DNA from 2 places in the Cytobacillus sp. SAFR-174 genome. Region 2 is predicted to be linked to the other one. Evidence: riboswitches for the same ligand, from Rfam matches in the RefSeq annotation. Region 2 holds a riboswitch; the other holds the start of a gene.
What was found. A riboswitch is a leader RNA that binds a small molecule or an ion and turns the genes downstream of it on or off. The one in region 2 is predicted to bind FMN.
Positions count from the first base shown of each region.

Region 1: it holds a riboswitch for FMN, as region 2 does, so the genes downstream of both, ribD (bifunctional diaminohydroxyphosphoribosylaminopyrimidine deaminase/5-amino-6-(5-phosphoribosylamino)uracil reductase RibD) here and ACTHRG_RS19525 (ECF transporter S component) in region 2, are expected to answer to the same signal.

Region 1 covers NZ_JBQCMZ010000033.1:6,104-21,308, forward strand. The annotation lists gene ACTHRG_RS22265 (amidohydrolase) at 1-509, opposite strand, end outside; gene ACTHRG_RS22270 (DedA family protein) at 648-1,232, opposite strand; gene ACTHRG_RS22275 (undecaprenyl-diphosphate phosphatase) at 1,248-2,027, opposite strand; gene ACTHRG_RS22280 (DUF4870 domain-containing protein) at 2,254-2,592, shown strand; gene ACTHRG_RS22285 (helix-turn-helix transcriptional regulator) at 2,662-3,663, shown strand; gene ACTHRG_RS22290 (PLD nuclease N-terminal domain-containing protein) at 3,796-3,993, shown strand; gene ACTHRG_RS22295 (ABC transporter ATP-binding protein) at 3,996-4,901, shown strand; gene ACTHRG_RS22300 (ABC transporter permease) at 4,898-5,674, shown strand; gene ACTHRG_RS22305 (patatin-like phospholipase family protein) at 5,768-6,613, shown strand; gene ACTHRG_RS22310 (hypothetical protein) at 6,868-7,656, shown strand; gene ACTHRG_RS22315 (TlpA disulfide reductase family protein) at 7,746-8,321, shown strand; gene ACTHRG_RS22320 (EcsC family protein) at 8,340-9,161, opposite strand; FMN riboswitch at 9,294-9,456, shown strand; gene ribD (bifunctional diaminohydroxyphosphoribosylaminopyrimidine deaminase/5-amino-6-(5-phosphoribosylamino)uracil reductase RibD) at 9,599-10,696, shown strand; gene ribE (riboflavin synthase) at 10,696-11,352, shown strand; gene ACTHRG_RS22335 (bifunctional 3,4-dihydroxy-2-butanone-4-phosphate synthase/GTP cyclohydrolase II) at 11,378-12,571, shown strand; gene ribH (6,7-dimethyl-8-ribityllumazine synthase) at 12,586-13,062, shown strand; gene ACTHRG_RS22345 (NCS2 family permease) at 13,291-14,589, shown strand; gene ACTHRG_RS22350 (EAL and HDOD domain-containing protein) at 14,859-15,205, shown strand, end outside.
Region 2 covers NZ_JBQCMZ010000023.1:7,373-22,577, reverse strand. The annotation lists gene ACTHRG_RS19535 (helix-turn-helix domain-containing protein) at 1-150, opposite strand, end outside; gene ACTHRG_RS19530 (ferredoxin) at 632-880, shown strand; gene ACTHRG_RS19525 (ECF transporter S component) at 1,006-1,590, opposite strand; FMN riboswitch at 1,753-1,924, opposite strand; gene ACTHRG_RS19520 (histidinol-phosphatase) at 2,081-2,893, opposite strand; gene ACTHRG_RS19515 (M23 family metallopeptidase) at 2,962-3,861, opposite strand; gene ACTHRG_RS19510 (hypothetical protein) at 4,075-5,337, opposite strand; gene sigX (RNA polymerase sigma factor SigX) at 5,312-5,863, opposite strand; gene ACTHRG_RS19500 (ATP-binding protein) at 6,116-7,900, opposite strand; gene ACTHRG_RS19495 (response regulator transcription factor) at 7,897-8,613, opposite strand; gene ACTHRG_RS19490 (hypothetical protein) at 8,616-8,879, opposite strand; gene ccsB (c-type cytochrome biogenesis protein CcsB) at 8,973-10,154, opposite strand; gene resB (cytochrome c biogenesis protein ResB) at 10,167-11,798, opposite strand; gene resA (thiol-disulfide oxidoreductase ResA) at 11,818-12,342, opposite strand; gene rluB (23S rRNA pseudouridine(2605) synthase RluB) at 12,528-13,253, opposite strand; gene ACTHRG_RS19465 (spore maturation protein) at 13,464-14,000, opposite strand; gene ACTHRG_RS19460 (nucleoside recognition domain-containing protein) at 14,008-14,595, opposite strand; gene ACTHRG_RS19455 (D-alanyl-D-alanine carboxypeptidase family protein) at 14,588-15,205, opposite strand, start outside.

The DNA of each region.
Region 1 (15,205 bases), on a different contig from region 2:
ATTCTTGTTATGGAATCCTTGTTGCCATGACTATGAATCCTCTTTGGATTTTCACCTAGGGCAATTTTAAGGCCGGCTGTTTCCTGGATAATCATCTTGCTGATGTTTTTCCCGGATGTCTTAATAACAGAGGTTGTTCCTCCAATTACATTGGCGCTTCCCGGCATGATGTGGGCAGTTGTTATGCCATATTTCACTGCATCATAAAAGGCGGGATCAAGAGGATATACACCATCCATCGCTCTAATATGCGGGCTTAAGGGTTCAATTGTTTCGTTGGCATCATTGCCTGCCCATCCGGTGCCTTCATCATAAAGACCCAGATGAGTATGGACATCAATGAAGCCCGGAAACAGGTGGTGGCTATGGCAGTCTATAATTTTTACATTGGAATCAGACTTTAAGTTCTTGCCCATCTTTAGTATTTTTCCGTTTTCTACTAGTACATCCCCATGGAAGGAGGGGGATGTCACAGGATATATGACTGCATTTTTTAATAAAATTTTCATCTATATCGTCCTTTGAACCTAAGTATTTGCTTTATTTTACAAAAATGAATCGAAAGTGTGAAGAATTTTCTCAACATCTTTAGCTCAAATAAAAAAAGTGTAAAATTGGAATTCTACACTTTTGGTAAATTTTCTAAGTTAACTTTTCCTCTTCATATAAAACAAGTAAATAGCGCCGGAGACCAAAGCAATAACAATGATCGGCAAGATAAATGGTTTTGCATATTCTTTGATGTCTCTCCAGTGATCACCAAGCTCCATCCCCAATAATAGAAAGAGAACCGTCCAAGGCACCATAGCTGCTAGTGTATAAACAGTAAAGACCGATAAAGGCATTTTGGCTATTCCGGCTGGGATTGAAATGGCATGCCGTATTACAGGTATAAATCTGGCCGTGAAAATTACTCCAGTCCCATACTTTTCGAACCATTTCTCTGATTTATCCAAATGCTTTTTTTGAATCAAAAGATATTTTCCATATTTGTCAAGAACAGGCCGTCCGCCATACGCGCCCAGCCAATAAAGAAACAGTTGGGCAAGTGTTCCGCCTGCAATCCCTGCAAGGAGGGCCCCTAGAAAATGGATATCCCCGGTACTTACTAAAAAGCCGCCATAGCTCAGAACAATTTCGCTTGGGATCACTTCAACCATTAACCCAAGTGCAATGCCGGCATAACCAAGCTGGGATAGCAGTCCAAAAATGCCGGCAATTATTTCATCCATTCTAATACCTCCCCTTTAAAATGTTCCGGTCATTTGCAGGATTATAATTGAGAACCCTAAAATCCAAACGTAGACAGCAAATATCTTCAGGGATTTTCTTTTTAGAAAATTAATCATCCACACGACTGCTGCATAACCGAAAATTGCTGATGACAATGTCGCCATTAACATGCTGCCAAGGGTTATGGCTTCTGTGTGACCGGACATCAATTCGCCAAATTGCATGACAATGCCGCCAGCGATGGCAGGTATGGATAACAGGAATGAAAAATAGGCAGCTGTTTCCCTGTCAAGCTTCCTGAAGAGGCCTGCTGCAATGGTTAAGCCGGATCTTGAAACTGCCGGAAAAATGGCAGCAGCCTGAAAGGTGCCGATAAACAAGGCATCTCCGTACGTGATGCTGTCCATTTTTTTTGCGCCTTTCTTAACACCATCTGCAATCCAGAGTATGAACCCTGTAAATAGAAATTCCCAGCCGATTGTAACACCGGATTTCGAAATTGAATCGAACATGTCACTCAGCAGGAGTCCCACGATTACGGCCGGAATCGTCCCGACTATCAGAAGCATCGATAGCTTGCCGAAGGGCTTCTTAATAATTTGAAGCAATTCATTTTTGTATACGACAAGGACTGCCAGTAAAGTTCCTATGTGCAGCATTGTATCAAGGAAGAGGCCTGCTTCATCAAGGCCAAATAGATGTCTCCCCAAATATAAATGTCCAGTACTGGAAATAGGCAGGAACTCGGTAAGCCCCTGGATGATTCCCAGAATGAAAGCCTCCAGCTTTGACATCATCTGTATATCACCTTCCTAGGCAGGTTTAAGAATAGGCACAGGTAGATGCGCAATGCCTGTCTTTAACATGTGTATTCAAGTTGTCCCAATCGAGAACAGGAAATTAAGGCTGCAGAGGGAATATAAAAAAATATAAAAATACATGAAACCTTTTACAGTGAATATCGTAAATAATATAAAAGAAACATCATTTATATTTGAGGTTAGCCTAGGAGGAAACAGGATGAATGATTATAAAATGCCTTCCAATGATGAAAGGCTTATAGCAGCAGCAATCTATGTAACCAGCTTTTTTACCGTTTTTGTCGGACCGCTGATCATTTGGCTATTGAAAAAGAATGACTCGGAGTTTGTAGATTACCATGGAAAGGAATATTTGAATTTTTTAATTTCCTATTCAATCTACAGCGCAATCAGCGTAGTGCTAATGATCATATTAATTGGGGTCATTACGATTTGGATCGTGGGAATCCTTGCTTTTATCTTTACAGTAGTAGCTGCTGTCAAAGCATATGAAGGAAAGGAATACAGAATACCTTTAGTTTTCAGGATATTAAAATGATGAACACAGTCCAGGGCTTGTTGCCGCTGGGCTTTTTTTAATGGATAATAAAGGTCGCGGGGTGATGTGATGAATAGACTTGATAACAAACAAAGGCTGCTCAAGCTTATGGATATTTTGAGAGAGCAGACAGATGAAGAAAATGAATATACACTGGACGATATAACTGAATGCTTTAAAAAGGAATATGGACCGGATGTGAAATTAAACAAAAATTCATTGAGAGACGATATTGAACATCTGATTGAAGCTAAATTTGATATTACCATTAACCAGGAAAAAGAGGGAATGCCAAAGTTCTACAGCCATCAATACCGTCTATTCGAGCTTTATGAATTGCGCATGCTGATTGATGCCGTTGCTTCTGCACGATTCATCACAAAAGATGAGACAAGACAGCTGATCCGGAAAATTAAAAAGCTGACAAGCATTCATCATGCCAAAAAGCTCCATAATGAAATATTGATCGATTCCTCTGTGAAAAGTGAAAGTAAACTGGTTCGGCTGGCTATCAATGACTTGCATGAAGCCATTTCCGAGCGGAGAATCGTCACATTTCAATATGGAAGATATAATCTCAACAAGGAATTTGTTTTAAGCCATAATGGAGGGCAATACAGGGTCAAACCGCTGGCGCTCACATGGGTAAATGACTTTTATTATTTAATAGCCTACTATTTTGCCAAAGAAGAAATCCGCCATTATCGGATTGACCGTCTACGCAATGTTCATATAACGGAAGAACAATTCGCATATGAACCCTTTGATGTATCCAAGTATGTGAGTTCAACCTTTCATATGTATGCCGGATCTGAAGAGTGGATAAAAATCCGATTCCACAACGATTTGATCAACGTGATAATTGATAAATTTGGGCGGGATGCAGACATAAGAAAACTGGATGAGAACCATTTCGTTTTATCAGCAAAAGCCATTGTGAGTGATGGACTTGTCAAATGGCTCCTCAACTGGGGTAATCAGGCCAAGGTGCTTTCACCATCCTCACTTATTGATCAGGTAACAAACGAAATCAAAAATATGATGGCTGTGTATGAAAAAGAAATGGATTAATCTCAGCTATTAAACTTATAGACACTCCAATAGTGGGGTGTCTTTTCATTAGAAAAATAGTTGAAATCCCTATGAACGATTTTTGTACTTAAACGTCATATGAATGACAGTACAATAAGGGAGGACATCGAAATGGAAATTTTAGAGAGCATTAACTGGGCAATTCTTGCACCCATTGTCATTATTCAGCTAATATTGATGGCCGTTGCGATTATTGATCTCGTAAAAATAGAAAAAGCAAATGGCCCGAAATGGGTATGGGCTCTCGTCATTTTATTTATTAATCTGCTAGGGCCAATCATTTACTTTATTTTCGGAAGGAGAAGCTGAATATGCCGGTTGTAAGCATAACAAATCTTAAAAAGAAGTTTAAGGATCAGGAGGTAATAAAAGGTCTGGATTTTCAATTATCTGAAGGAAAATGTATTGCCCTGCTGGGAGCAAATGGAGCAGGAAAAACAACTACACTTAAGATGCTTGCCGGCCTGGTGAAGCCGGATTCCGGCACGATTGTGTATGAAGGGGGAGAAAAAGCGGATTTTCGAAGATTAATAGGCTATCTTCCTCAATTTCCTGTTTTTTATGAATGGATGACAGGCAGGGAATTTCTTGAATACGCAGGTCAGCTTGCAGGACTTCCCAAAGCAGAAGCAAAAGACAGAGCAGCGGAGCTTCTTAAACTTACCGGTATATCCGAAGCTAAAAACCGCCGGATTGGAAAATACTCAGGAGGTATGAAGCAGCGGCTTGGCATTGCTCAGGCGATCATTCACCGCCCCAAGCTTGTCATGCTCGATGAACCGGTTTCAGCGCTTGATCCATTTGGACGCAGGGAAGTGCTGGAGCTGTTGAACAGGCTGAAAAAAGAAACGACAATTCTGTTTTCCACCCATATTCTAAATGATGCAGAAGAAATATGTGATGAAATTTTATTCCTCCATGGTGGTGAATTGATTGAATCCGGGACATTGGCAGAGCTTAGAACCAGGCATCAGCAGGCTAAGATTGACCTGGTTTTTAAAACGAATACTGGTGAATATGCTGAAGAGATATCTCTGCTTCCGCCTGTTTCTTCAATGGAAGTGAATGGAGATAGGGCAAGCTTTTTGGTGAAGAATATTGAGGATGCCAGGAATTTATTTCTAGCTGAAATTGCGAAACAGAAATGGCCGCTGGTTAAGTTTGAAATCAGCAGAACGAGCCTTGAGGATGTTTTCATGAAGGTGGTGAAAAAATGAAGCAATGGGTAACATTATTAAAAAAAGAGATGCTCGAGCTGGCCAGAAACTTCAAATGGATCTGGGTGCCGTTAACTTTTATTTTGATAGCTGTAAAAGAGCCTCTGACCTTATATTATTTGCCTCAAATTGTTGATTCACTTGGCGGGCTGCCTGAAGGGGCGGTCATCGAGCTTCCTGTTCCTTCAGCCGGTGAAGCGCTTGCTGCAAGTCTTAGTCAGTTCAATACGCTTGGTGTGCTTATTATTGTTTTAATTACAATGGGAAGCATTGCCGGTGAAAGGAAAAGCGGTGTTGCAGAACTAATCCTGGTAAAACCCGTATCGTACGCCGGTTTTGTAACAGCTAAGTGGACCAGTTTGATGATACTCATATGGTTATCATATTTTCTGGGTTACTTCCTCTCCTGGTACTATGTGGGCATATTATTTGAATTTATTCCTTTCGCGGATTTTCTTCAATCCTTCTTTGTTTATGGTATCTGGCTTACCCTTATAATCACTATAGTCATCCTCTTCAATACCTTTGTGAAATCGCCTGGGGCAGTTGGATTTATCTCAATTGGCATTATAGTCATAGTAACTTTATTGAGCACTTCGCTTTCTCATCTGCTGGAGTGGAGTCCGGCCCTTCTGTCTGCTTATACAAATACTTTTATCATGGGCGGTAACTTCCCTGATGAATTATTGCCGAGTATCATTGTTTCTGTAATTGCCATTACGTTTTCCATACTTGCATCCATTGCGATATTTAAACGAAGGGAACTTGCCTGATTTCATGCAAGTTCCTTCCTTTTGGGCATATTTGTATATCGGAGTGTGCTATTTTGGTAGTATGGCTTTAAAAGATAGAAAGGAAGATGAAAGGTGATCAGTGAAACGGGCCTGGTGCTTGAAGGCGGAGGAATGCGTGGAGTGTATACAGCAGGTGTTCTCGAATATTTTCTTGAACAGGACCTCAGCTTTCCTTATGTTATTGGTGTTTCTGCAGGGGCATGCAATGCCGCTTCTTATTTGTCCAAACAAAAGGGCAGAAACAAAATTGTAAACGTGGATTATGTAACAGATCCGCGATATATCTCATGGCGGAATTTCTTTAAATCGCGTCAGTTTTTCGGAATGGATTTTATTTTTGATGAAATACCGAATAAGCTTGTCCCGTATCACTACGAAGAGTTTTATAAAAACCAGTCTGAATTTGTAATTGGAACAACAGATTGCCATACAGGAAAGCCTGTTTATTTCAATAGAAAAGACTATGGGAAAGATGTGCTGAAGGTTTTAAAAGCATCCAGTTCCCTGCCTTTTATTGCACCTGAGGTCGCTTTTAATAATAGGGTCCTCCTTGATGGAGGAATCAGCGATCCCATACCAATCAAAAAAGCACAGCAGGATGGATTCAATAAAAATATAGTAATCCTGACAAGAAACCGGGGCTATTCCAAAAAGCCATCTAAATTTGCTTTTATGGTAAAAAGGAAATATCCCCATTATACCGGGCTGCAAAAAGCACTGTCAGAACGGTACCTGACCTATAACGAGACCCTTCGCTATGTAGAGCAGGAAGAAAAGAAGGGGACAGTTCTTGTCGTCCAGCCGCAGGAGCCATTAACAGTGGGTCGGATGGAACGGAATCCTCAAAAATTGGAAAAGTTATATCTCCAGGGATATGATGATGCAAGAAAATCATTTGATAGAATCAATCAATTCTAACCGTATCTATCAGGGTGCGGGGATATGTCGTATAACAAAAATTGCCGGTATCCTTAATTTGAATAAAATGAAAAAAATGCAGTTAATGCGCTAAAATAATTCTATCAATCAGGCTGGCGGAAACTTTCCATCAGCTTTATTTTTTGAGTGAATTATAAAGAGCTCCCAATAATTAAATCCTCTCATAATTCATTTTTATTGGACCTGATTAATAGAATATAGAGAGAATTAAATAATGCAGGGGAGACTTACTGATGAATATCCAGCACTATTACCAGAAAACAGCTGACATCTCTTTGAATGCAAGCCTTACAGCACTTATGCCCCCAACTTTCTTTCTATTGTTATTCTTTAACAAATTTCCGGGGGCTATTTTCATTGTTATTTTAATCCCTTTTGTTATTTATAGTTTTTTGTGTCATCAAATGTATCTGCTGAATAAACAAAGGGCAGCCGAGGCAGCTGCAAGTAATTATTACTATAAAGGACAAGCCCCACTATCGTTTTTAGAGCAGTCAAGTGTGCTGATCGCTTTTTTGCCGGCTCCTTCTCTCAGAATGGTTATTTTTGATCCCGAAGGAATGTTGATAGGTGAAATCAGAGATATGAAAATGCGGAAGCTTCGCTGGTTCCTTCCTTATTTTATTGACCGATTCTTTCCAAAAAGGCTGGGAATATATGACCATACTGAAAATCTTGAGGCATCAATCATCATCCGTAAAAAGGGAATCGAAATCTTGTCATCAGATGGCCGCTGCAGGGAAATAATCGAATCTAAAAAGGATGGAAACACTCTGCTGTTTCAGAATGGAGATATGCAGTATGCCCTTCCTAAAACCTTTTTACACACAGATCTGCAGGTTTTGGATGATCAATCGAATAGAATTGCACGTCTTCGCAAAGGGTGGATGCCCTTTGAGTGGGGAAAGCGCTTTAAGGATCCAAACACACCTGTCCTATCCTTCAATATTAGTCTGGATGCAAAAGAAAAGTGCAGAATTTATGCCATTTTTGCGGCACTGTTTCTTTATCGCAATCATTAAAGCCATGTGCACATTTATAGATTCTGCATTCCCCATATAGTATGATAAATTCAGCTTAAGTATAGGGAAATCAGTTTAGAGGTGTTGGAATGAAAAAGTTTTTACTGGCAGCTGCAGTTATTGTCCTTTTACTGTTCATTGTTGACAAGACCATTCTTAAGGAAAAGGGAGTAGTAGAGCAAGCTGGACAAATGCAAAAATACGATAAAATTGATGATCCTGAGGATTTGCCTATTGGTTTGGAGAAAGGCAGCCTTGCTCCAGATTTTGAACTTACAGATATGGAAGGAAATCCAGTGAAACTCAGTGACTACAGAGGCAAATCTGTACTTCTGAATTTTTGGGCAAGCTGGTGTCCTCCATGCCGCGCTGAAATGCCGCATATGGAGAAGCTGTATAAAAAGTACAAAGATAAAAAATTCGATATTCTTGCCGTAAATCTAACAAACACTGAAAAGAATAACGGAGACGCTGAGAAGTTCGTGAAAGAGCTGGGTCTGACTTTTACAATCCCTATGGATGTAAAAGGCACTGTTGGTGCGGATTATAATATTATGGCCTATCCTACTAGCTATTTTATTGACTCTGATGGAGTTATTAGAGAAAAAGTTTTGGGAGCCTTAAATGAAGAATATATGGAGAAGGAAATCAAAAAGCTTCCATAAACAAACCGGAGAGCCTTATTAGCTCTCCGGTTTTATATCTGCAATCATATCCTGGTGAAGTCGATTAACGATTACCCTTTTTCTGTATAGCATAATGCCGGCTTCTGCAATATCATTAACGGCAGAGCGATTTATGAATGCCCCGAAAAGCAATCCGGCAATAGGAATCATTTGAAATAGTTTTTTCCAGCCTATTTGGTCCCTGTAAGAAAACACAACCTCTCTCCAGCCTTGAAGCTCAGAAACGACTTCCCTCTTCGGTCCTTCTTCTTTAGAACCAAACATGGTAAGCTGCTGCAGAATAGCTTTTTTTCCAACAATATCACTGGAAACGAATTGAAGGATTTTGACGATGAACATTCTTTCATTTTTATCTGCAGGATCGAAGCCGTAGCAAATCGCAATATCCTGCAGTGTTTTTAATTGAATGCCGAGGAGAAGGGGGATATCAATGGTCAGGGTGAAAATCCCTCCGACTCCTGTTCCCGCACCCTGCAATGCAGCGGTTCTTTTTCGGTTTGAGGTTAGCTTTTCCGCGGCTTCATCCATCTTAACTATAGGCAGGGCTTCTACATCCTTCAGGGTATGTATATTCTGTCCAGGATAATAATTCTTTAAAGCTGCTGCTGAACTTAAATATCTTCCTCCTGATTGAATATACGTGCCAAGCTCATCAAGAATCACTCCAACCTTTTTTTGTATGAACTCCGGTGTGAATCTATCAATAAGTTTGAAAGGAAGCCTCCCGAGCTTCTCCCAAAACCACAAATCACCTTGGTCTTTTTCCCATTCTTCGCATTTCTTTAATTCATTTATAAGCTGTTCTTTCGGTTCAATCATTAGTACCGCCCTTTCTTTCCTTCTTCTATATTTTAAGTATACGGCTGGTTAAAGCAAAAGTTTCAAATCTGTGATAACCAATTCTCTTTGTATATTCCGGCTATTCATGGTAAGATTCTTTTAATAGAATAGGATTTCCTTCGGGGCAGGGTGAAATTCCCAACCGGCGGTGATGAGGGTATGCCCTCTTAGTCCGTGACCCGGTTTTATTAGCAGAGATAGGTGCTTAATAATAGCGGTGGATTTGGTGAAATTCCAAAGCCGACAGTGAAAGTCTGGATGGGAGAAGGAATGAGTATAGTAACGCGTTTAAAATTTCATTTTTTAAACGCTTATTTCGTCATGATTTTTTGCCCCGTTTCACCTTCTGGTGTACGGGGTTTTGCCGTTTCATATTTAATTTGGAGAAATTATAAAGGAAGGAGGACTCACATAATTTGAACCACCAGGAATATATGAAGTTAGCCATCAGTCTGGCAGCGGCAGCCAAAGGACAAACAAGTCCTAACCCGCAGGTGGGTGCGGTTGTTGTTAAAAATGGTGAAATTCTGGGGATGGGTGCTCACCTGAAAGCGGGAACTCCCCATGCAGAAGTCCATGCGATTGCTGCGGCTGGCGATGAGGTTAAAGGCGCTGATATTTATGTCACTCTTGAACCGTGCAGCCATTTTGGCAGGACTCCACCATGCGCAGACTTAATTATTAATTCAGGAATTAATAGGGTTTTTATTGCTTCTGCCGATCCAAATCCTCTGGTGTCAGGCAAAGGAATCCAAAGGATGCAGGATGCCGGTATTGACGTGGTGACCGGTTTATTGAAAGAGGAAGCAGATGCCTTAAACGAACCATTTTTCCATTTTATAAAAACAAAGACACCATACGTAACCATTAAAGCAGCTTCATCGTTTGATGGGAAAACAGCTGCAAAAACCGGTGACAGCAAATGGATTACCTCTCCAGAATCCAGGCAGGATGTACACCGTCTACGGCATGAACATGACGCAATACTTACAGGTGTAAATACGATCATTCACGATAATCCCCTTTTAACCGCCAGGCTGCCCCAAGGCGGAAAAAATCCCATTCGAGTTGTTTTAGATACAAATCTCAGAATTCCGGCAGACGCAAATGTCATCCGAGATCAGTCAGTTAAGACCATCATCTTTACCGGCTGTGAAATAGATTCGACAAAAGCAGAGGAAATAAGGAAGTATAAAACAGAAGTTTTTTCTTTTCCTGCTAATGAAGTGCCGATTAAAGAAGTATTAAAAAACTTAGGTGAAAGAAACATCATGACTTTATTTGTTGAAGGCGGGTCTGAGATCCATGCTTCATTTATTAAAGAAGGTTTCTTTCAGCAGATGATCCTCTATATGGCTCCTAAAATTATTGGAGGCAATAAGGCGATTCCATTTATTGGCGGGGATGGTGCCGACTATGTAATAGACTCCCCTGTACTGGAATTCACAGAAATCAAAAGGATTGGCGGAGACCTTCGAATAACCGCAAAACCGCTGAGGGAGGCCAGGCAATAATGTTTACAGGAATTATTGAGGAGCTTGGAACCGTAAAAAAAGTAGTCCAGCAAGGCAAGGCGATGAAACTGACGATTCAGGCCTCCAAAGTTTTATCAGATGTCCAATTGGGGGACAGCATTTCGGTAAATGGCGTGTGTCTCACGGTTACGGAATTTGCAAAAAATGAATTTTCAGCAGATGTCATGCCTGAAACGTTCAAAAGTACTTCGCTTTCAGCCATTAAAGAACGAACAAAAGTCAATTTGGAAAGGGCGATGTCGGCAAATGGCCGTTTTGGCGGGCACTTTGTGACAGGGCATGTGGATGGTACAGGTCAGATCCTCAAAAAGACATCGAGTGAAAATGCTATTTATATACAAATATCTGTGCCGGCTGCCTTAAGCCATTTGCTTATTATGAAAGGTTCTGTCGCTGTGGATGGGATTTCCCTGACTGTATTCGGCAATGAAGACAATACCGTTACCGTCTCGATCATTCCCCACACAGCGAGTGAAACGGTACTAGGGTTCAAAACAGTTGGAGACATTGTCAATCTCGAGTTTGACATGCTTGCCAAATACCTATATTCCTTCATGAACAGGCAGCAGCAGGAGAACACACCGCCTAAAGAAGGAATATCAGAAGGATTCCTTAAGGAGAATGGCTTTTTATAATTTGCAAAAGGAGGGGCAATAAACCATGTTCAGTGAAATAAATGAGGCTTTGGAAGATTTAAAAGCAGGAAAAGTCATCATTGTCTGTGATGATGAAGACAGGGAAAATGAAGGGGATTTCCTGGCAATCGCGGAATATGCGAAACCGGAAACCATCAACTTTATGGCCAAAGAAGGAAGAGGCCTGATTTGTACACCCATCACTGAGGAGCTGGCTGAAAAACTGGAACTGAATCCGATGGCAGAAGTCAATACTGACAGCCATGGAACAGCTTTCACAGTCAGTATTGATCATGTGAAAAGCACTACAGGCATAAGTGCTTTTGAGCGTGCTTTCACAATAAAAGAAATGCTCGAGGGTGACGCTAAGCCCTCAGATTTCTCCCGTCCGGGACATGTTTTTCCTTTAGTTGCAAAAAAAGGAGGAGTCCTTAGGAGGGCTGGCCATACTGAAGCGGCAGTTGACCTGGCTCGTCTTGCCGGTGCTGCACCTGCCGGGGTTATCTGTGAAATCATGAAAGATGATGGAACAATGGCGCGCGTAGATGACCTTGAAAAAGTGGCAGAAAAGTTTAACTTAAAAATGATCACGATTCAGCAATTGATCGAGTATCGACTGAAACATGACTCCATTGTAAAAAGAGAAGTGGAGATTCAGCTTCCAACAGAATTTGGAGATTTTAAAGCAGTAGGCTATACAAACACTGTTGATGGAAAAGACCATGTTGCTCTTGTAAAAGGAGAAATTGATGAAAATGAACCCGTATTGCTTCGTGTTCATTCTGAGTGCCTGACCGGAGATGTATTCGGGTCTAACCGCTGTGACTGCGGACCCCAGCTTGAAGCAGCACTTGCACAGATTGAGACAGAAGGCCGGGGAATTCTTTTATACATGAGACAGGAAGGACGCGGCATCGGCCTGATTAATAAATTGAAAGCCTATAAGCTTCAGGAAGAGGGATATGATACCGTTGAGGCAAATCATAAGCTCGGATTTAAGGACGATCTTCGCGACTATGGGGTAGGTGCACAAATCCTAAGGGATCTGGGGGTAAAAAAAATGCGCCTCCTAACCAATAATCCCCGCAAGATTGCAGGATTAGGAGGTTATGGCCTGGAGGTAGCCGAACGGGTTCCTCTTCAAATGCCTGCCAAATCTGAAAATGAGAATTACTTAAAAACAAAGAAAACGAAACTTGGGCATTTATTACAATTTTAAGGGAGCGATTTGAGATGAAAAAGGTAATCGAAGGACATTTAGTAGGAACAGGATTAAAAATGGCAATTGTCGTGTCGCGTTTTAATGAATTCATTACGGGCAAGCTTTTAAGCGGAGCGGAAGATGCACTTAAGCGCCATGGAGTGAGTGAAGAAGACGTGACAGTAGTATGGGTTCCTGGAGCATTCGAAATCCCGCTTGCAGCTAAAAAGCTATCCCAATCCGGAAAATATGATGCAGTTATTACACTTGGCACAGTAATCCGCGGAGCTACTCCACATTTTGATTATGTCAGCGGCGAAGTGGCAAAAGGAGTATCAGCGACAGCATTGCAGAGCGGTGTCCCTGTTATTTTCGGAGTTCTGACAACTGACACGATTGAACAGGCTATTGAGCGTGCTGGCACTAAAGCAGGAAACAAAGGATGGGAAGCAGCTGTTGGAGCTATTGAAATGGGCAATCTGTATAGACAGTTAACAGATGGTGAATAAAGGTTTCATATCTTATTAAGTATGGTTGTTGGAAAGATAGGGAGCGGCATATCAAATCGGCGTGAGAATTCACGCTGATTTTTTTAAAAATAAATATGAGCAGACGTCTGACCTTTCTATTGGCAGAATGAATTTTTTTTGATAAAATACTGCTTGTGGCTCACCCGTGTTTATATCTGCGGGGAGAGCGGGTAGGGAGAGGGCTAATTGAATAGATAGGTAGTATTTATGAATAAGTGGTTTAACCGGCTTTTTCAGCTGAATTCAAATGGAACAACTGTTAAAAGGGAGGTTATGGCTGGGGCAATCGGCTTTTTTACGATTGTTTATATTATTGCAGTTAACTCTCTAATTCTCTCTGAAGCAGGAATACCTTTGGAAGCAGCTATTTTTGCAACCATTATAACATCGGTTGTCGGCTGTTTGATTATGGGGTTTTGGGCAAATGTACCGATCCTCCTTGTGCCTGGAATGGGAATCAATGCTTTATTCTCCTATACTATGGTCCAGTCCATGGGCTTATCCTGGCAGGAAGCATTGGCTGTAGTATTCATATCCGGTCTGATCTTTGTTTTCGTGGCTTTTTCGCGATTTGCACAGACATTAAGTGAATCGATTCCAAATTCACTGAAAGAAGCGATCACAGTGGGACTGGGGCTTTTCCTGATGCTGATTGGACTTGAAAAAGGCGGTATCGTTGAAAAAGGGACGAACTCCATTATTGCTTTAGGTGAGCTTGGCGACCCGCAAGTGCTTGCAACCATCTTAACGTTCCTGCTGGCCATCATTTTATTCATGCGGAACGTACCTGGCAACTTTTTAATTACTGTTGTGGCAGGAACACTGATCGCATGGGCTTTTGGGCTGATAGATGTGCAGAAGACTGATGAAAAGTCGTTCGCACTCTCTGATTATATGGAAGTATTTGGGGCAATGTCATTTGATAACTTGCTTTCCGTCACTTTTTGGATTGCCATTTTTTCTTTGACAATGGTTCTGGTTTTTGAAAATATCGGATTAGTCCATGGTCATGTTGGTTTTATTAACAGGCCGGAACAGTTTAAGCGTGCTTTTCAGGCAAATTCTGTTTCAGCATTATTGTCCGGTATTTTTGGGACAAGCCCGACTGTTGCAACGGTTGAAAGTGCAGCAAGTATGGCTGCCGGGGGACGTACAGGATTGACAGCAGTTACAACCGGGATGCTGTTTGTGCTATCCGCATTCTTTATTCCTGTTATTAAGTTGATCCCCAACAGCGCGATTGCCCCTATTCTGATCATTATTGGCGGACTGATGCTTCAAAACATCCGCAATCTTGATTTAAAGGATATGAGCGAAAGCTTTCCGGCTATCTTTATCATTGCCATGATTCCGTTCACTTACAGTATTGCGGACGGCATTGCCATTGGATTTATTCTTTATCCAATCTTAAAGATTTCGATAGGCAAAGCAAAGGAAGTTTCATTTGCTTTATATGTAATAGCTGCTTTGTTTTTATTCAACTTTGTTTTTCATGTGATTAGTTAATATAGATAATGGGATGCCTTTATATGGGGCATCCTTTTTCTTTTTGTGGAAAACTGTTTTTCGCAAGGTTTGCTGCTTTATGTATATTCTTTGCTGAGTTGATTGGGGCGGAAATAAACGGACAACATTAATAGAAAAATACACTGCGAAAAAAGGAAAATTCTAAATAAAATAAAAAAATTCTATATATTCAACAAGTTTCGACACGCGTAATAACTAACCTGAGTTAGAATAGGTCTATAGTAATAGGCGTTTTCGGAGGTATGTCAATGGAAGTGTTTGTAGCAAGACAGCCGATTTTTAACTCTAAGGAAGAAGTGTTCGCTTATGAACTTCTCTATAGAAATAATCAGGTAAATGCATTCCCTGATATAGACGAAGATCAGGCTACGGCTGAGGTTATTATTAATAGTTTTTTAAATATCGGTATTGATCAGCTATCTGATGGAAAACCGTGCTTTATAAATTTCACGGAAAAATTGCTGAAGCTCAGGGTGCCTGCTTATTTCAGGCCTCGTGAAATTGTTGTCGAAATCCTTGAAACGGTGGAACCGAGCGCAGATCTTGTCAGGATATGCAGGGATTTAAAGGAGCTTGGCTATCAGATAGCATTGGA
Region 2 (15,205 bases):
AAGCGTAATCCTCTCCCAAAACAATTCACTTGTACTAAGATACAGCCATCCGTTTAATGATGAAGGTATTGGACATTCTAAAAGAGATCTTTCGAGCTCTTTCTTCCCTTCTGCAGTTAAAATGTAATGCTTTTCATCAATTGCAGTCATCCACCTGCTGCTTAGGATTTCTTCTGCAAGATGATCCAGTACTCCCCTGCTTAAATTTCCAAATGTACGAAAAAAAGGGGTTAGTTGAAATAGATGAGCATCTTGGATGGTCTGGGAAGACTTTTTTCCATTGAGCAAATGTAAAATGGAATATATAGTTCTTTGTCCCTGCAACTCGTTAACACAGTACATTATTACAGATTTCAAATAAGGTCTTTGCATTATGTTCACCTTACGGCTTAAGATTTTTTATTTTTTCATTACCTTCTTTTTCTTACTTCTATTTTATCATGAAAAAAATCGGCAGGCCGTTTTAATTATTTCTAACAGGGTAAATTATGCCTAAACCCTTATGTGATAAGCATTCTCAATACATTTTCTATTGAAAAGTTGAACATACAGTTTTACAATAGGATGTGAGGAATGTGTTACCATCATCTTGATGGGAGATTAATTGTTTAATTCTTGGGAGGTTTTTTTCATGGCAAAGTATACAATTGTTGACAAAGAAACATGCATTGCATGTGGAGCTTGCGGCGCAGCTGCACCGGACATTTATGATTACGATGATGAAGGCATCGCATTTGTTACCCTTGATGATAACCAGGGTATTGTTGAGATTCCAGATGTATTGATTGACGATATGATGGATGCATTCGAAGGCTGCCCAACCGATTCAATCAAAGTTGCTGATGACGCTTTTGATGGCGATCCGCTTAAATACGAATAATCCCTCAGCCATACTCTAATCTTTGTTAAGCTACTGCTCCCTTTCAACTAGAAAGGGAGTTTTTTTAGGCTTTCAAATTGAAAAAGCAGCGGAACATTTGCCGCTGCTTTAAATTTATATATTCATTATGCTGCACTTTTTAATACAGCCTGCTTTTCTACCCAGGTTCTCATGCGTGTAAAAATGAGCATGAAAACAATTGAAATAATAAGTCCTTTTAAAATATTGAATGGCAAAATCCCGGTCACAATCATTGTTCTCATTTCAGGCGCTGACATTGCCGGGAAATTCAGGAAGAATGTATATGCCGGCAGAATGACAAGGTAATTAAGCACACTCATAATAACAGCCATCACCATGGTGCCGATTACGAGCCCAAACGTCATGCCCTTTTTGGTCTTCAGTTTGCTGTATACATAATAAGTAGGCAAGACGAACAAAATGCCTGCCACAAAGTTTGCAATGTGTCCGACAGGTACACCTGTTGCACTTCCTGTCATGAAGTAATCAAGAATATTTTTAATAAGCTCCACTAAAATTCCTGCCGCCGGACCAAAGATTAACGCTGCGATCAATGCAGGAATATCGCTGAAGTCAATCATCAAAAATTGCGGAAACGGCGGAATTGGAAAATTGAGCAGCATTAATACATAAGAGATGCTGCTTAGCATTCCGATGGCAACCATTGATTTGATATTAAGTTTTTTCAAGTTCCTCTCTCCTTTTTAGGACTATCTCTCCTATAGAAGAAAGGTTCGGCTAAGCAAATATCTTCGCAATAAATAACCCTCAAGCTAAAATAACTTGAGGGAGAGTTGCGAAGGCACGCTTAATAACGTTCAAAACCTGCATTTTTTGAACGTCTGCAGAACCTCCATCTTCTCCCATCCAGACTGTACTGTCGGCTTTGGAATCGCACCAAATCCTGCCCAATTAAATGCAAAGCGTTTTTCGACCAAAACGCTTCTCTCAGGCTCGCGGGCTTAGAGTTAAGATTAACCCATCACCGCCGGTCGGGAATTTCACCCTGCCCCGAAGATAGACCGTATTTATTTATACAGATTAATTATACTGAAAAAAAGTTATTCTGTGAAGGGATTTGTTTAGCTGTATGGATTTGTAACATATATATCCATGTCCATACCTATTAAGATTTTTATGGATAATGCAAAAAAGGGCGGCTCTGCCATCCCTTTTGCATTATCCAAGCGGATATTCCTTTCTTTCTCCTTTGGAAAAAGTCATGATGGACTCATAGCCCACTTCTTTTGCAAGAGCAATTGCCTTATCAAAATCGGCACCTACATGTTCAGGAAAGTGGGCATCAGATGAAAGTACAATCGGGATTTTTTTCTCATAGCATTTTTGCAGGAGCCGTTTGTCCGGGTATAGTTCACCTACTGGCTTTCGCAGACCGGCTGTGCTGATTTCTACACATGTCTTGGATTCTGCCAGTGCATTGGCTGCACGATCATACTGCTCCAGCAAAAATTCTTCGTCCTTTGGAACATATTTAAAGATTTTCACGAGGTCCAGATGGCCTACAATATCAAATAAATTGGATTGGGCCAGTGTGACCACTTGATCAAAATACTTCCGGTATACCTCATAAAGATCCCGTTTATCCCATTCTTTTCTAAATTCAGCTAAATCTATGCCGAAATCTCCAACCCAATGAATGGATCCAATTACATAATCAAATGAGTAACTGTTAATAAACTTTGCCATTTCATCATGCTTGCCCGGCGTGTAGTCCATTTCTATAGACATTTTCACATCTATGTTAGTACTCCACGCTTCTTGAAAAACATTCACATAGTCCTTCATATCATAAAAGCGTCTTTCGTTTACCCATGGATTTTGCAGAATATCTGCTGTCTGATAGAAATGATATGCATGTTCCGAAATCCCAAAAGATTCAATCCCTTTTTGAGCAGCAGCATCTGTGAATTTTTTTAAATAGTCCAGGCTTAACGTGCCGTTTTCAAGATGGTTATGATAGTCTGTAAGCATTACTCTAACTCCCCCAGTTTTTTACCTATTATACTTTAAGGGAGTAAAGCGGTGCAATCATTTCTATTCTATTTTTTGTGAATGATTAGAATTTGTCCAATTTTGATAACATCTGAATTTGCATTGTTTAACTCTTTAATAGCTTCTGCTGTTGTATCATGCATTTTCGCTATAGAAGTTAATGTATCACCTTGTTTAACAGTGTATTCACTAAAGTTGCCGGGTTTTATCAACAGTTTTTGACCTGTAAGAATGCGATCAGGATTAATATTATTTAAACTGGCAATATCACCGGGCTGCAGATTATAGTGTGCAGCGATGGTCCATACTGTTTCCCCGGTTTTAACTATATGGTAGGTTTCACCGGAATCATTTGTTATTTGCCCGGAATTAAAATTAGACGGCCGGGCTGAAACTTCACGTGCATTTTCAGTTCTTGCCGCAGCATTTACAGCTTGTCCAACTTCTCCCATGCCAAATGCCACAGAGGGATCAACTGCATTTATTTTATCAGGTGTCCATGCCTGCGCATGTATTTCAAAATGAAGATGGACTCCTGAAGAGTCACCCGTGCTTCCCATCAATCCGATTTTCTGTCCGAGTGAAACTATTTCACCTTGAGCAGATAATCGTTTATTCAGATGGGCGTATACTGTTTCGGTTTGATTGTTATGTTTAATAAATATCACATTTCCGTATGTTTGAGAGTAATACGACCTGGACACAATTCCAGCGTCAGCGGCATAAACCGGAGAACCGGAATCTCCGGCAATATCAATGCCCTTATGCTGACCACTTCTTGTACCATACGTGTCCGTAATTACACCATCTGCCGGCCAAACCCAATGCTCTGTCAACTCAGAAATTTTTGGCTCAGCAGCTTTAGAATGCTTCCCTCCCAGAAATAGCAGACTCACACAAAGAGCCATTATTCCTGCGATAAAGAAACGCCTTATGTAATCCTTCATTCTTTTCCTCCTATGATGTCAGCTGAAATATCCGCACGAGCGCATTCTTTCCGCACCCTCTTACACCCTATGACAGCTTGTACTCTTTTAGAACAATTAACAATAAAGCTCATAAAAGCACAGTGATTAGTATTCTTCCAGCAGCAAGGTTTTTATGCAGATATGGAGGAACTTTATCCTAAAATGGAAAAGACGGCCACACAGGGCCGTCTTCTAATTTGGCAAATCTCGTTTATTAGCTGCTACAGGTACCTTTAATTCCTCAGTAAGATCAAACTTGCCTATTTTATCAACATCTGCATTTTCTAATTTGACCGTGTCGAAATCAAAGTCTTTTGCCGTAAGAAGGATTGCTTCGATTGCATGAAGTGTTGGTGCATTATCGATTATTTCTGATTCATTATTAAAACGGATTATGAGTTTGCTATCCTTTATTTCTTCTATTTCAAAATCAACATCATCCGGTATGGATGCCTGTAAATTATTTTCAGTCCTATTTTGTTTCATAGCTTTCAGAGCATCTTTTACCGAATTGAGCTCTTCTCTTAACGGCACCAGGAATGGTGTTGAATCTGCACCATTAGGATATAAGAAATAATAAATTAAGTTACCATTGCTATTTTCCGGGATAAATTCGTCTCTATATCCATAATGGCCGAACTCAATGCCGACTTTCCCTTCCGTTCTGAGGTCAATCTTTTCTATATCCAGATTGTTCATTATATTCGCCAAAACCTTCTCTAAAAGTAACTCTGAGGAGGAGGAAAAACTATATGGGTGATCCGCCGGCACATCAACTGTCAGGATATTATTTTCCTGGTCGTGAGTTAAATTTGCTTTTAAAGGATAGTAATCATCTAAACCCCAAGCATCTTCAGTAAGTTTGCTCATCGTGTCTTCAAACAAAGCAAATTTCGTCCTGGCCGGGTCATCATCAACCAGAACGCTGACTGGTACAATATTTTGAGCCTCCTTATCCGGAATTGCATAGGTCAGGACTTCTTTTCCTGCCAAATCTTCTTCATATACGGCAGTAGGGCTTGCTACGGATGAAACAGACTTCATGCTTATATCATCGCTTGAGTCTTTTTCCGGGTCACCGGAAAGCTGCGCATGATCCTCTTGTGGATCTTCATCTTTAGCAAGAGGTTCCGGATCCAAGTCTTCGTCTTTGGCTTCCGATATACTGTAATTGTCATCTGTTATTTTTTCAGATGATTGTGTCTGATCTGATTTAATTTCGACTTGTTTATCAGCAGACTCCTGCCAATTCATAAGGTTCGGGGCAAGAATGAAAAGCAGGAGCAAGGCAGCAGCCGCTGCTGCAGCAGGCATGATCCATGTTCTTTTCTTTTGTTTGCCCATCTTGATTTGTATGGTTTGATAAATTTCTCTTGGGTCTCGACTATCTTTAATCTTTGGCATCTGGCTCAGCAATTCCTGAAGCTGCTCATCGCTCCATTTTGATTCCTTCATTATCCATTCCCTCCTTTGCCTTAAAATGTTCCATATGATTTTTCAACACCTTTAACGCACGGTGCTGCGTTGTCTTTACCTTACTTTCAGTCCAGCCAAGTGAATCAGCTGTTTCTGTAATGGTGAGTTCATGTATATATCTCATAATAATGACTAGCCTCTGGTCAATGGTGCATAAATCAAGACAGCGATAGATCATCTGGATTTCTTCCCGTTGAACAGCAATTTCATCAGGCAAGGGGTGTTCATCCTTTACCTGCTGAGTTGACCAGTCAAATTTCTCCATAATCTTTTGTTTCCAGCCCTTTTGCTTGCGAAAGGAATCAATGGCAACATTCCGCGCAATTGAAAAGAGCCAGGTTTTTTCGCTGCTTTTCCCTTCAAATCTTTCATATGACTTTAACACTCTTATATAGACTTCCTGGACTAAATCCTCAGCCAGTTCCTTGTTTTTGACCATATAAAAAAGAAATTGAAAAACGTCCTGATGGTATTTTTTATAAAGTTCATCAAAAACGGAGTCCATGAATTCCCCTCCCCGTTCAATAAAATAGTCGTTCTCTCTCTAAAAAAAGTTACAGTTTAACTATATTATTATTGTGCAGAAAAACGCAAGAGCCTGTTTGGGCGGGGGATTACTCCCTGCCTTCAGATACGAACGGCCAATGCCTTTTCATTATAATTCAAAAAGAAAGGGAAGGAAATTCTTGCATCTCCTTCCCCAGCCTATGATTAATTGTTTCCCGTGTATCAAGAACAATCGCCACAATTCCCGTCTTTATCCGTCATTTCGAGGGATAAATATTGAAAATGTCGTACCATGTCCGGTCTTACTTTGAACCGTAATATGACCTTTATGAGCTTCAATAATATTTTTTGCAATTGCGAGTCCAAGGCCAGTTCCGGAGCGGCCCCTTGTCCTTGCTTTGTCAGCTTTGTAAAAACGCTCAAATACAAAGGGCAGGTCTTCTTCGGGGATTCCCGAGCCAGAGTCTTTCACTTCGATAAGCAGTCCCCGTTCATCACTCCGTTCGATAACTTTAACCTCTCCGTTATGGGGGGTATGCCGGATGGCATTATCAATCAGATTGGTCATAACCTGTTCTATTCTGTCCGGATCCAATTGAATAGATAAATTTTCGCTTTGCAAATCATGTTCCAGGTTAATTTCCTTCTCTTTTGCGAGTCCCTGGAATTTTCTGGTGATTCTTTGCAGAAAGGAGTTTACATCAGTTTCTTCCATTGTCAGCTGAATATGCCCAGCTTCCATTCTGGCAAGATCAAGCAATTCGTTCACAAGCCGGCCCATTCTCAGGGATTCATCATAAATGACACTTGCCATCTCTTTTTTCTCTTCATCCGTTCCCGCAATATCATCGACGATCGCTTCACTATATCCTTGCATCATAGAAATTGGCGTCCTTAATTCATGAGAAACATTAGCTATAAAATCGTTGCGGAGCTTATCAAGCTTACGCTCCTCTGTCATATCCCTGATAACTGCAACCGCTCCCCTAATATATTTTTTATTATAAAGAGGGCTAACGATTATCACCCATGAACGGCCCTGTATTGGGATTTCACCAATCTGTTCCTTCTCCGTATTAACAGCAAGCTGGAAGAGCTCCATTACTTTGGAAGGAACTTCCTCCGTATTATTCTCGATGTCATCCAGCTCATAAAACCAGCTTTGCAGAAAACGCTCTGCAGGAGGATTCGTAATCAGTATCGTTCCATCCCGGTTGAAGGTGATTACCCCATCAGCCATCCCGCTTAAAATGCTTGCCAGCTGTTCTTTTTCCTGGCTTAAGGCATTCATATTAAATTTCAGCTGTCTGCCCATTTGATTAAAAGCCATGGCTAATTCGCCAACCTCATCATTAGTCAGAATCGGAACTTTCGTATCAAATTTACCTCTTGCTACCTCAAAGGCAGCTTCTTTCATTTTTCTCAGTGGAGCATTGATTCTTGTCGATAAGAAAAAAGCAAAGATGGTTGTTAAAATGATGGCAACTCCCGCAGCCAGCAAAATAAACTTTGTGGTTGAACGCAATGTTTCGTGCATTACCTCAATGGACTGATAAATAAAAACGGCTCCATTGCTGCCGTCACCTTCAAGCGGGACTCCAATGATAAGAATTTTGCTGTCGTCATCTGCGGATACGTCTGTATACTCCGGATTAACGGATGTTACTTTTTTTACAGTCTTGTCTTTCGCAAGAACTTCTTTCAAATCATCTTCCTCGGTGAGGTAGGAAATGGGCAGTTTTAATGAATCTGTATGGTTTGGAGAATAGTAGTACTCTTTCGGCGAGTTAATAATAACTACTTTTGTAACATCATCGACAAGCTCCCAGGAAATTTCCAAACCGACATCACGATTATGTTCTTTTAAAATTCTGGTTATTTTATGGGCAGTATTCGATAATCCTTTTTCTGTTTCATTTATATGGTAATTCTCAAAGAATTCCAGCAGCATGACTGTTAAAATAAGCAGTACAAAGGAAACTAATAAAAGAATTGTGCCCCAAAGCTTTCCGGCAACACTCCTAAAGAGCATCATTCATTAATAACCTCAAACTTGTAGCCCACTCCCCAAACGGTGACAATCATTCTGGCAGCCTGCTCAGAAACTTTATTCAGTTTTTCACGCAAACGCTTCACATGAGTATCAACTGTTCGCAAATCTCCGAAAAATTCATAATGCCATACTTCTTTAAGCAGATGCTCCCTGTCAAAAACCTTATCCGGCGCCTTTGCCAGGAAATAAAGCAGTTCATATTCCTTTGGCGTCAAACTGACTTCTTTTCCATCAGCCAATACTTTGTGAGCATCATTATCGATCGTTAGATGAGGAAATACGATTACATCTTTTGCTGTTGTTTCTGTCTGCAGGTAAGTAGTTTTAGAAGATCTGCGCAATAAAGCCTTCACACGCAGGACAACTTCCCTGGGACTGAAAGGCTTTACGATATAATCATCAGTGCCGACTTCAAATCCCTGTACGCGATTAACTTCTTCCCCTTTAGCTGTAAGCATGATCACAGGGGTAGCTTTTTTTTCTCTCAGTTCTCTGCAGACTTCTATTCCGTCTTTGCCGGGCATCATTAAATCCAATAGGATGACATCATAATCATTTGCCAGGGCTTTTGACAAAGCCTGGTTACCATTCTCTGCTTCATCAATTGAAAAATTTTCACGCTCAAGGTACATCTTCAATAAACGGCGGATTCTTTCTTCATCATCCACTAGTAATATTTTCACTTGGTTTTCCATTTTCAAGTCCCCCTAACGTTCAATAAAAAATCTTTAATTAAAGCCTTCACTATTGTGAAGTGAAGGCTTGTATGATTATTATCAGGAATATTATCTTTGAATTTTGGGAACGGTCTAGCTCCAGCGCCTACCCCCTCGAGGTCACAAGCTTGTCTTGTTTCGGCTCCTAGGGACTCGGGATCATAAGCCGTTTCCTTCCAGAAGGAAATACGCCTTCTTACAGGAACCGGCTTATGCCTGTCGTCCCTGGACAGTCGCCTCCACATTTCGGGCAATCCTCCCAAAAAGGCAAAGAACGCCTTTCCGTAAGGATCGTCTTGTGCTGGTCGGGGGTGAGCAAGGCGCCTCCGCTTTTCTTGTTATGATCCAGCGTAGGAGTGCAATCCGGCAATGACCAGGTTTACCGCCACCAGATTAAACATGATAATGATAAATCCGATTACAGCAAGCCATGCAGACTTTTCGCCATGCCAGCCCTTTGAAAGGCGAAGGTGCAGGTAGGCAGCATAAAATAGGAAGGTAATGAGAGCCCATACTTCCTTTGGATCCCATCCCCAGAAACGAGTCCATGCAATTTGTGCCCATATCATGGCAAAAATCAAAGCTCCTAGTGTAAAGACCGGAAATCCTATTAATACTGAGCGGTAAGCGATTTCGTCAACCAAATCAAGATTAATATTTTTGGCAAGCGGCTGAAGTGCAGCTCCAACCCTTTTGCGTAGAACCAATCTTAGAGCAAGATATAGAATGACACCTGAAGCCAAAGACCATATAACGGTATTTAATTTTTTAGCATTAATAATTGCAGGCATTTCCGCAAGCGGTTCAAATTTACCTTCTGTAATCAGCTGACCCTCGTGAGGACCTGTTAAAGCAGGCATATGATATTCGAGAACGTCTTCCTGACCGTTCTTATCAATCCAGTTAAATTCCGCCTTGTAGCCTGAAGCTGAGAAGCTTGAGCTTATAATAATAAATCCAAGTGTACAAACCAGGCCAAACATAACGGCTTCCAGCCAGAATCTCTGTTTGCTTTGCTTAGTTTGATCCACTGACTTTACCAGATAAATTAATCCGGCAGCGAAGCTTACAGCCAAAATAGCCTGCCCAACTGCAGCTGTTGTAACATGAATATGAAGCCAATCACTTTGCAGGGCGGGGATCAGCGGTGAAACCTCCCGCGGAAACATACTTGCATAAGCAATCATCAGTACCGCAACCGGGAGCGTAAAGACTCCTAAAATAGGTGTTTTATAAATTAAGTAAATCACTATAAAAGCACCAACAAGCGACATTCCAAAGAATGTTGTAAATTCGAAAAGGTTGCTGACAGGCGCATGCCCGGCTGCAATCCACCTTGTAATAAAGTAGCCAAGCTGTGCAGCAAACCCGATAATCGAGATCCATAATCCAAAGGCTGCCCATCTGTTTGGCCCTTGTTTCGTTCTATTCTTATCCTTTATAGAGCCGGCAAAAAAGACAGTAGCAATTAAATAGAGGATAAAAGCTGTGTATAGTAAATTGCTGCTTATTGTAACCACTCAGATTCCTCCTTAGCCTTTCTTTTCACTTTGATTTTGCAGCTGATCTTCCGGCATCTTAATTCCGGTTCCATCCAATGCTGCTTCAATTTCCCTTTTAAGTCCATGCCAGTTTTTGTTAGTGTGTCCTGCTACCCACACTTCTCCATTAACGCGGCGCAGCCAAACTCTCCGATGGTTCCAATAAGATCCCTGTGCAACACCTATCATGAAAATAACACCGCCCAATGCGATAATCCATAATGTTAAATCTTTTCGGACGGTCAAGGCCGATACATTTTTGGTATCTACGCCTTTAAAGGCCATCTTGTATTCATTATCGCCGAATGGTTCAATAGTCTGTCTGATCGCAACAAAACTTATTTCGCCATCAGGCTTATCCGGAGTAAACATTTTAAAAACAAAGGCAGGATTATTAGGAATTCTGGACTTTGTAACAGGTTCTCCATTTTCATCAAATTCAAAATCGGGAAAATAGCTGACAACTTCTGCTTTATAGCCATTTCCAAGATCATATTCATCCTGTGGATGATTCAGGTCGACTGTTAAGTCCCCGTATTCCTCACCCGTTTTTTTATTTGTAAGGGCAAATGACATTTTGTTAAGTTCATTAAGTTTATAATCTACTTGGTATAATGCAAAGTTCTCAAACTTAAGAGGTTTATTTACCTTAATTTCATAGTCCTTAACTTTCTTGAGATCAGCCTCTTCACCTGCAACAGTATCGCCCTGTTTTTTATAAAGAGTGACATTGGACTGATAATTTTTAGCTACCATTCCTGCTTTGTCAATCGCTTCCCCAAACACTTCGTTATCTTTCTCTTTATCATACATTTCAAGGATGAAGCCGTCATTTTTAAGGTAGTATTCACCATTGGTTTCCGGAATGACCTTTGTTTCGCCTTCCCGGATCCAAAGAATTTTGTCAACATACATGCCCGGTACAAAACGGAGCATTCCGCCAATTAAAAATATGATAAGTCCCACATGGTTAACGTATGGGCCCCATCTTGAGAAACGTCCTTTTTCAGCAAGGATGTTTCCATTCTCTTCCCGGATGCTGTATTTCTTGGATTTTAATTTTTCTTTTGCCATTGTGAAGGCCTTATCAGTATCTTCTGGCTGTGACGCACCAAAAACCCTCTGGCGCTGCAGATAGCTTTCATGACGGCTTACCTTCTGCTTTTTTAAAGCTCTATACAATGGAACAACCCTATCCAGACTGCAGATTACAAGAGATATACCAATTGAGGCAATCAAAATCAAATACCACCATGAGCTGTATAGATTATGAAATCCAAGGTCGTAGTATAATTTACCAATCCATCCATATTGGTCTTCGTAATATTCTTCAGCAGGCATGATTGGCGGAATATACATTTCCTGAGGCAGTATTGTTCCAACGGCTGATGCTATCAGCGTTATTACGATCAGCCAGACTCCAACCTTAACAGATGAGAAGAAATTCCATATCTTATCAATTATCGTTTTATTATAGGTTTGCGAGCGGCGTGCACTGCCTTCATACCGCATATCGAGAAGTTTTTTGTCTTTTTCTTTTTCTTCCAATACCTTCCCGCACGACTCACATAGTATCGTACCTATGGGATTAACATGGCCGCAGTCGCATTTTACTTCTTTCATATATAAAACTCCCCGTAACTTATGGTTTAATCTGTTCCATATAGTTCTTGATCGTTTCTTCCGTCATCTCACCTGTAATATACTTGACAACCTTTCCATCTTTATCAATGAGAAAAGTGGCAGGAAGAGGATTAATTCCGTAAGCAGATTGGACTTGGCCATCCTTATCAATTACAATCGGGAAGGCCAGATCGTAACGCTCAGAAAATTTATTTACTGCTAAATCTGTCTCGCCGACATTAACAGCCAAAACCTGAACACCCTCATCTTTAAATTGCTCATATTGATTGTTCATATATGGCATTTCCTTCTCACAGGGTTTGCACCATGTACCCCAGAAATTCAGGAAAACACCCTGGCCTTCATAATCGGATAACCTGTGTTTATTGCCATCCATATCTGTCAGTACAAAATCAGGTGCCTTTTCCCCAACAGCAACCTTTTGAATTTTATCTTTCGTAAAATTTGCGTATAGCGTATATGCTACGGCAGCACCAAGGACAAGCAATATGACTGTTCTCATTACCAGACGCTGCTTTTTCATAAAAAACTTCCCCTCCTAAGGCATCGTAATCAGGCCAAAAGACCGTACCTTAACAAATTTATATGTAACATATGGAAAAGATTTTTGCCTCATAGCTGTTTACTATTATAGCATTTTTCATCATACCTATATTGTTTACAAATTAGCGTAACTGTGACACTTCTATGAATTTTTCTGAAGGCTGACTATTTCTTCTTCATCGCGAGTGTCCGGAGCTGCTTAACTTCATGGGCAGTAAGTTCTCTTGCATCCCCCGCTGATAATCCCTGCAGAGTGAGGAACCCATATCTCTCCCTCTTCAGTTTCAGAACAGGATGACCAATGGCTTCAAACATCCTCCTAACCTGGCGGTTGCGTCCTTCATGAATGCTGATTTCCACAATAGCTGTCTGTTTTTTCTTATCCATTGATAACAGCTTGGTTTTGGCAGGTGCTGTTTTTCCATCTTCAAGCACGATCCCTCTTTGAAGGCTCTTCATTTTTTCTTTTGAAGGGATGCCTTTCAACTTGGCAACATAGACTTTTTCAATTTCATTGCTTGGGTGCATTAAAAGATTTGCAAACTCCCCGTCATTGGTAAGAATGAGGATTCCGGATGTATCGTAATCCAGTCTTCCAACAGGGTATATTCTTTGTTTGATTCCCTCAAAGAAATCCGTGACGACTTTTCTGCCCTTGTCATCTGAAACGGCTGAAATGACGCCTCTTGGTTTATAGAGAAGAAAATAAACAGGCTCCTCTCTCTCCAACGGTATTCCATCCACTTCAATGCGGTCAGAAGGAGAGACCTTAACCCCCAGTTCCTTTACTGTTTTTCCGTTAACCCTTACACGGCCTTCACCCATTAGCTCTTCAGCTTTTCTTCGCGAAGCAACCCCCGCATGGGCAATAACTTTCTGCAATCTTTCCATTTATGTCACCTCAAAGTTTTATTAACAATACTTCATACTTTTTCACTCCTAATGAATTATGACATAATTCGTCAAGTTTTCAAAGCAAACCATTGCCAAAACAGCTTAGGTAAGTAATAAACTGTAATTACTGAATGTTGAGATTTGAAAGTAAAATAAAAAAGATACCCACATTCAGGTATCTTTTGTTCCGGATAATTTCATTAATGGCTACATACTGCCAAAAACAAGTGTCACGATCACAATGGATGCTATAATGCCTGCCAAATCGGCCAGCAGCCCGACTTTAAGGGCATCACCCATTTTTTTGATTCCCACTGCTCCAAAGTAGACCGTCAGGACATAAAAAGTTGTATCTGTGCTGCCCTGCAGTACTGAGGCAAGCCTGCCTATAAAGGAGTCGGGACCATGGACAGCAATTAAGTCACTGGTCATTCCCAGTGCTGCAGTTCCTGAGATCGGACGAATGATAGCCAGGGGTACGATATCAGGAGGCACTCCAATTGCCTCCAGTCCGGGCCTGATCAGATTCATAAAATACTCCAGGGCGCCGGAAGCCCTGAAAACTGAGATGGCTACAAGCATCCCGACAAGAAAAGGAATAATGGATACAGCAATTTTTATACCTTCTTTTCCGCCTTCAGTAAAGCTTTCATAGGTAGGAACCTTCTTAAATGTTCCATATATTAATATAAAGCCTATTAAAATAGGAATTAACCAAAGGGAAACAGCTGAAACAATCTCCATCCTAACCTCATCCTTTTCGCGTTCTTCGGTAATAGAAATATCGGTCAATCATTATTGCGGCCAATGTAGAGCAGAATGTAGCCACTAAGGTAGGACCTACGATATCGGTGGGCGAGGCAGAATTATAATTCATCCGTATGGCAATCACGGTTGTAGGAATTAAGGTCAGACTTGAAGTGTTGATGGCCAAAAAGGTTATCATAGAACGGCTCGCTTCATTCTTTCCCCCATTCAATCTTTTCAGTTCTTCCATTGCTTTTATGCCGAGAGGGGTTGCTGCGTTTCCCAAACCGAACATATTGGCCATCATGTTCGATAGCATATATCCCATTGCCGGATGATCACCGGGCACTTCTGGAAAAAGCTTCTTCACAATTGGCCTGAATAAGGATGCAAGCTTATTCAGCAGGCCGGCGTCCTCAGCAATTTTCATCATTCCAAGCCAAAAAACAAGAATGCTAATAAGACCAATGCATAACGTGACCGCTTCTTTTGCACCATTGAAAATGGCTTCGTTCACTTCATTTATAGTGCCGTTTATCATAGCAAAAACTAAGCCTATAGCTGTAAGCATCACCCAAATGATATTAACCATTTGTCTTCACTCCTGCAATTGAGGTGAAAAGACCCTTAAAGTAGTCTATTAGCGACTTATCCTCTTTTACCTCATCATGCTTATAATAGATTGGGAGTTTTTTAATTTTCTGGTCTTCAAAATACACGGTTGCCTGCCCGACCACGTCAGGTGTTGTCCTGCCGTCGTCCCATTCTGATTCATGCTTTAGCAGCTTTATATCAATTTTAAAGTTGTTTTTCTCTTCTTTTGTAACTGGATAATTGTATGAATGCTTTATATAAACCCTCCCTTTATAAAATTCATCATCAATATCCGATATAATTCCCTCAGGCAGGACTTCCACAGAATCATAGGTTCTAAAAGCTGTCTCATACATATTAATATGGTCATTCCAGTCATCCGGCCCATTTAGAGTGACTGCAATCAAATTAAGACTGCCTTTCGATGCTGTTGTTACAAGAGTTCTCTTCGCCCTTTTTGTATATCCTGTTTTCCCCCCTGTGCAATACTCATATAATTCAGTCAGGAGTCTATTTTTATTTTTCCACACCCTGTCCCAGCTTTCATTCGGGTTTGGTGCACGGTGCACCTTTGTTCCTGCAATCTTTTGGTAGGTCTCATTATTCAT